DNA from 2 places in the Caulobacter sp. BE264 genome. Region 2 is predicted to be linked to the other one. Evidence: predicted binding sites of a transcription regulator. Region 2 holds the regulator's gene; the other holds the start of a gene.
The links. The regulator LexA, encoded in region 2, represses DNA repair genes until DNA is damaged. The targets are predictions, from matches to a motif close to ATGTTCNCNANNTGTTCT.
Positions count from the first base shown of each region.

Region 1: the regulator LexA is predicted to act here: its motif matches at 1,452-1,469, upstream of J2X45_RS13125 (DUF72 domain-containing protein).

Region 1 is NZ_JAVDXI010000005.1:56,462-59,865, reverse strand. Features, by position in the region: gene J2X45_RS13130 (DUF1295 domain-containing protein) at 1-552, shown strand, start outside; gene J2X45_RS13125 (DUF72 domain-containing protein) at 699-1,445, opposite strand; gene J2X45_RS13120 (L-serine ammonia-lyase) at 1,644-3,032, opposite strand; gene J2X45_RS13115 (M28 family metallopeptidase) at 3,166-3,404, opposite strand, start outside.
Region 2 is NZ_JAVDXI010000001.1:667,332-670,735, reverse strand. Features, by position in the region: gene J2X45_RS03290 (lysophospholipid acyltransferase family protein) at 37-627, shown strand; gene J2X45_RS03285 (class I SAM-dependent methyltransferase) at 678-1,514, shown strand; gene lexA (transcriptional repressor LexA) at 1,686-2,390, shown strand; gene J2X45_RS03275 (isocitrate lyase/phosphoenolpyruvate mutase family protein) at 2,458-3,225, opposite strand; partial or broken gene J2X45_RS03270 (ComEC/Rec2 family competence protein) at 3,265-3,404, opposite strand, start outside.

The DNA.
Region 1 (3,404 bases), on a different contig from region 2:
TGGCGTTGGCGCAAGCATGGCGCCGACCGCCGCTATGTCGCGATCTTCGCCCACTATGAGAAGACCAAGCGCTGGAACTTCGCCACCACCTCGCTGATCATCGTGTTCGGCCTGCAGGCGGTGCTGAGCTACCTCGTCGCCCTGCCGGTGCAACTGGGGCAGGGGCCTGGCGTGCTCGGCGGACTGGCCTATGCTGGCGCGGCCCTGACGATCGTCGGCATCCTCTTCGAGACCATCGGCGACGCCCAGCTGACCGCCTTCAAGGCCAATCCGGACAACGCCGGCAAGGTCATGGACAAGGGCCTGTGGCGCTACACTCGCCACCCGAACTATTTCGGCGACGCCTGCGTCTGGTGGGGTCTCTATCTGATCGCCGCCGAGACGGGCATCGGCGCCTGGGCCTTGCCGGGGCCGCTGCTGATGACCTTCCTGCTCACCAAGTGGAGCGGCGTGCCGACCACCGAAGGCAAGATGCGCAAGAGCAAGCCGGGCTACGAGGAGTACGTCGCGCGCACCAGCGGCTTCGTGCCGTGGTTGCCGAAGAAGGGGTGAGGAAATCCCTCTCCTTTTGGGAGAGGGCGGGGCCCGACGCGAAGCGGTGGGAGGGTGAGGGGTTACAGCGGCAACCGGACAGCCGGCAACGCCCTCAGACCTCGTAACCCCTCACCCCAACCCTCTCCCAATGGGAGAGGGAGCTTTCAGCCCAGCTTCTCGATCAGCGCCATCGCCGCGGCCGGATTCCTCACCTTCGCCCCGGCGATGAAGTAGGCGAACAGGTCGCCGCGCTCGGCCCACTTGCGGGTCTGGGCGACCACGCCATCCAGCTCCTCGGAGGTCATGCCGGTGGGCTCGTCCGCGCGGCTGCACATCAGGCGGGCGTAGGTGAAGTCGGCGGTCGGCTGGTCGATGCACGGCCACTCGGGGGCCTCGTCGTCGACGGCGTAGACGATGGCCACGCCATACTGAGCGCAGAGGTCGTAGAACTGCTGGCAGGCGAAGGTCGGACTGCGCACCTCCATCGCGTGACGCAGGCGCACGCCCTTCTGCTCCTTTGGCAGTAACTTCAGAAAACCCTCGAAATCCGCCGGATCGAACTTCTTGGTGGCCATGAACTGCCAGTTGATGGGGCCAAGCTTCGAACCCAGCTCTTCCAGCCCCTGCGACAGGAATTTCTCGAGCGAGTCGTTGTTCTCCGACAGCACCCGGCGGTTGGTGCAGAAGCGGCTGGCCTTGACCGAGAACACGAAGTCATCGGGCGTCTCGTCGCGCCACTTCATCCAGCTGTTGGGCTTGAAGGTCGAGTAGTAGGTGCCGTTGATCTCGATGCTGGTCAGCTTGGAGGACGCGTATTTCAGTTCGTCCTTCTGCTTGAGATCATCGGGATAGAAGGTCCCGCGCCAGGGCTCGAACGTCCAGCCGCCGATGCCGGTTCGGATCTTGCCCATGTGCGAATGTTCCCTTGATGTTCTCGCGGAAGTTAGGCGAGGTTTGGCAGGGCGTCGAGAGGCAATAGCGCCCCCTCCGTCACGATGCTGACGCATCGTGACACCTCCCCCGCGATGCGGGGGAGGAGGCCACTCATCCTGCCCCGCGCAACGGGGGAGGGGGACCGCGAAGCGGTGGAGGGGGCGCTTACGCGCTCCTCAACACTCCACCCGGTTGACCGACAGGCCCACCGCTAGGCCGCCCATCGAGGTCTCCTTGTAAATCTCGTTCATGTCCTCGCCGGTGCGCTTCATCGTGGCGATGACCTTGTCGAGCGACACCGAGTGCTGGCCGTCGCCCAGCAGGGCCAGACGCGCGGCGTCGATGGCCTTGATGGCGCCCATGGCGTTGCGCTCGATGCAGGGGATCTGAACCAGACCCCCGATCGGGTCGCAGGTGAGGCCCAGGTTGTGCTCCATGCCGATCTCGGCGGCGTTCTCGATCTGGGCGTTGGTGCCGCCCAGCGCGGCGGCGAGACCCGCGGCCGCCATCGAGCAGGCGACGCCCACTTCGCCCTGGCACCCGACCTCGGCGCCGCTGATCGAGGCGTTCATCTTGTAGAGCGCGCCGATGGCGGCGGCGGTCAGCAGGAACGTCCGGACCTGTTCGGGCGTGCCCTTGTGAAAGCGGACGAAGAACCGCAGCACGGCCGGAACCAGGCCCGCCGCGCCGTTGGTCGGGGCGGTGACCACGCGGCCGCCGGCGGCGTTCTCTTCGTTGACCGCCATGGCCCACAGGTTGACGAAGTCCATCGCGGCCAGCGGGTCGCTCATCTGGCGCTCCATCCGGCCCTGGATGGTCTGGTGGATCTGGCGAGCCCGGCGCTTGACGGTGAGGCCGCCCGGCAGGACGCCCTCCTGGCGCATGCCGCGATCGATGCAGGCCTCCATGGCGCCGAAGATGCGGTCGAGACCGGCGTTCATCTCGCCCTCGCTCATCCGCGCGCGTTCGTTGGCGGCCATCACCTCGGCGATCGTCAGACCCGCCTGCTCTGCGCGGTCCAGCAGGTCGGCTGCGCTCTCGAACGGGAAGGGGATCGCGGGGCCTTCCTCGGGCGGGGCGTTGCGGCCCATCTCGCTCTCGTCGCGGACAAAGCCGCCGCCGATCGAGAAGTAGGTGCGCTCGGCAAGGAGGGCGCCGACCTTGTCGAAGGCGCTGAAGGTCAGACCGTTCGGGTGCTGCGGCAGGCGTTCATGGCCCAGCCAGACGATGTCACGCGCTTCATCAAAGGCGATATCGACCTCACCGCCCAGCTTCAGCGACTGGCTGGCCTGGCTTTCCAGCAGGGCGGCCTCGCCAGCGTCGGGATCAAGCTCCGCGGGCACCAAGCCCATCAGGCCCAGGATCACCGCGCGATCGGTGGCGTGGCCTTTTCCGGTGAGGGCCAGGGACGCGTAGAGCCGCGTCTCGACCCGCGCGACGGACGTCAGCTTCCCGGCGTCGCGCAGCCGACCGATGAACAGCACTGCAGCCGTCATCGGGCCCATGGTGTGGCTGCTCGACGGGCCGACGCCGAGTTTGAAGAGGTCGAAGACGGAGGCGGTCATGGGGGAGGTCGCAAACTCAAGGTGTCATCCCGGGCGGAGCGAAGCGCAGACCCGGGACCTCGGAAAGCGCAGAGCTTCCTGCGGTCCCGGCTCGGCGCGCTGCGCGCTTGGCCGGGATGACAGTTACCAACGCCTACTTCCGCTCAGCCTTGCTGGCGTCGCGGGCGGCCTTGAACTCGGAGTCCGCGCCCCAGTCGGGCCAGCGGGTCGAGCCGGCTAGGTCGCGGCCGACGCTGTAGACCAGCGCGATGTCGGCGCTCATGCCGTCCAGCCGCCAGCTGTCATTCCACTCGTCGGCGGGCTGGTGGTAGGCGTTGATGCGGTAGGCGTCCGAGGCGGCCTTGCCCGCGGCGACGCCGCCCTCGACAAGGT
Region 2 (3,404 bases):
CGTCGCCGCGCCGAGAACGCGGCTGAGGAAACGTGCATGAACTGGCTCGCGCGGGTCGTGAAATGGGCCCTGGCTACGAATTTCAAGCTGCAGGGCTGGAAGATCGAGGGTGCACCGCCCGAAACGCGGAAGTTCGTCGTGATCGCCGCGCCCCACACCAGCAACTGGGACTTCGTCTATTTCGTCGGCGCCGCCGACGCCCTGAACCTTGATCTCAGCTTCATCGGCAAGGCCTCGCTGTTCAAGGCGCCGTTCGACCAGATGATGCGTGATCTGGGCGGTATCCCCTTGGACCGCGAACGCTCCAAGGACATGGTCAAGGCGATGGTCGAGGAATTCGGCCGCCGCGACACCTTCATGCTGACGATCGCCCCGGAAGGCACGCGCGGCAAGGCGCGCCAATGGAAGACGGGTTTCTACCACATCGCCACGGGGGCGAAGGTCCCGATGGTGCTGGGCATGATGGACTACAAGCGCAAAGTCGTGACGCTCGGTCCCGCGATCTATCCGACCGGCGACTACGCCGCCGACATGCGCCGGATCGCCAGCTTCTACCAGAGCTGCACGCCAAAATTCCCCGAGATGGCCACCCGGTTCGACGATCTCGACGCAGCGCCGCACGCGTGACGCACGGGGCTGGTCTATAAGGCATGCGCCGTTCCAACGGGGAGAATCGGATGCGCGCCTTGCTGACCGCCTTGAAGCGCCTCGCACAGCGTCCGATCAGGTCTGTCCGCGGTCGACTCAGCTCAACACCGCCCGCCACGGCCGTCACCGCGCCGGCCGAAGCGCTCCAGGCCCCCAAGGAACTCTGGCACCTGGTCGGGGCCGCCGACGCCGACTTCGTGCGGGTCGGGCAACAGTTCAAGGCGCTGTTCCTCGACGCCGGCCTGCAACCTCACCACGCCATCCTCGACGTCGGCTGCGGGATCGGACGCGCAGCCGCCCCCCTCGTTGACTATCTCGATGCGAGCGGCCGATACGCGGGCTTCGACGTCATGGCCGAGGCGATCGACTGGTGCCGCGCCAACATCGCGGTTGGTGACTCGAGGTTTGAGTTCCTCCACGCCGACATGCACAGCGACCGCTACAACCCGGGTGGAACCCAGCCGGCCAGCGCCTATGTCTTTCCCTACCCCGACGCCAGCTTCGACTATGTCTGGCTGGGTTCGGTGTTCACCCATCTGCTCGCGGCCGACCAGGCGCAGTTCGCGCGCGAGATCGGCCGGGTCCTGCGGCCCGGCGGCATCAGCATCGTCTCCTGGTATCTGATCGACGACGAGGCTCGGGCCAAGACCGGTTCTGGCCAGATCGCCTTCGACTTCACCCACCCGCTGGACGGCTGCTGGACCGCCACGCCTGATCTGCCTGAGGCCGTGATCGGCTACGACTTGGCGCAGGTTCAAGCGCAATACGACGAACTGGGGCTTGAGATCCTGAACCAGGCGCTGGGGGTCTGGCGGCGCGAACCCCTGCAAGACCAGGACATTATCGTGGCGCGCAAGCGCCCCTGAAAGATTTCATTAAGCTTCTGATTCTGCGGCGATTTTGGCCCATCGCAAACCTAACTCGCTGAAATCTCGAAGCTTTCCCCTGTTAACGAAGCTCGGCTTGACTTTGGCGCGGAACACCACGAGAACATTCGCAAGGTTTGCGGTTTGTTCCGCGCTCCAGCCGAGGCCGACATGCTCACGCGCAAGCAGCACGAACTGCTGATGTTCATCCATGAACGGATCAAGGAGACCGGAGTCTCGCCCTCGTTCGACGAGATGAAGGAAGCCCTCGACCTGGCCTCCAAGTCCGGGATCCATCGCTTGATCACGGCTCTCGAGGAGCGCGGCTTCATTCGTCGCCTAGCGCACCGAGCGCGCGCGCTGGAAGTGGTGAAACTGCCGCAGCAGGCCACGACCGCCGCGCCGCCCAAGGGGCGCGGCGCATTCCGCCCGCAGGTCTTTGAAGGCGGCGGGGCGCCGCCCCCGTCCAGCAGCACGGCCGTTCCGGCCAATGACAGCCGAGATCTGCCGATCCTAGGCAAGATCGCTGCGGGTACCCCGATCGACGCGATACAACACGAACGCGATCGTCTGCCGGTGCCGGAGGCGATGCTTGGCGGCGGCGAGCACTATGTTCTTGAGGTCCAGGGGGACTCGATGATCGAGGCCGGGATCCTCGATGGGGACTATGTGATCATCAAGAAGGGCGACACCGCCACCTCAGGCGAGATCGTCGTTGCTTTAGTGGGCGAGGAAGCCACACTGAAACGCTTGCGCAAGAAGGGCGGCTCGATCGCTCTGGAAGCGGCCAACCCCAAATACGAGACCCGCATCTTCGGTCCCGATCAGGTCGAGGTGCAGGGCAAGTTGGTGGGTCTGATACGGCGCTACCACTAGACTCAGACAAGCAGCGCGTCGGCGATGTCAGGCCCTGATCCAGCACGGATCAGGGCCTTTCTCGTACTCAGGACTGTGGCGTAAGACGCCCGGCTTCAGCCAGCCGCTTCGCGGCGGCGTCGAAGCCGGCCCAGGCCGCCGCCGCGAGCGCGCCGCCGGTGCTGACACGGCGCACGCCAAGCTCCGCAAGGCTCTCTACGGACATGTCGTCCCCCCAGAGCAGAATATTCACGGGTTTGGGCGCGACCGCCTCGACGATCGCCCGAATCTCCGCCGGATCCGCAACAGCGGGCGCGTAAAGGCAATCGGCGCCGGCCTCAGCATAGGCTTTCAGCCGCTCGAGCGTCGACCCAAGGTCGCGGCGGCCGCGCAGGTATCCTTCCGTGCGCCCGACAAGCATCACGTCGCGTCCGCTGGCGTCGATCGCTGCACGCGCCGCCTTGAGCCGCTCTACGGCGGCCGGAGGGTCATAGAGCGCCACTCCTGTCCAGTCCTCGATCGAGAGCCCCGCAACGCCGGCCTCGATCGCTAGACACACGCTCTCAGCGACCTCGGCGGGCGTATTGCCGAAGCCGTTCTCGAAGTCCGCATTAACCGGTAGATCAGTAGCGGCGCAGAGCATTTTCAGGTGGGCGATGACCTCATCGCGCGTCACCGCTCCATCGCTCTTCCCCAGCGCCCAAGCCATGCCTGCGCTCGTCGAGGCCAGAGCCTTGAAACCCGCCCGTTCCAGTCGCTTGGCGCCGCCGGCGTCCCATGGGTTAGGCAGCACAAAGCAACCTTCACCATGCAGCGCTCGAAACACGGCGCGGCGGTGGGCGTAAGGATCTGACATGGCTAGGCCTCTCCTGATGTGAACGCGACTCGTCGGTCGTTCTCTAGCCCTCTTCGCGTCACGGACTGTCAGTAGCCGCTCCAGGGCCGGACGCCGCGCAACGGCTGCGCCCAGACAATCCGCCAGCCGTCCGGCTGTCGATAGAGCTCGGCCGCGCCATAGCGTGCAAATTCATCGCC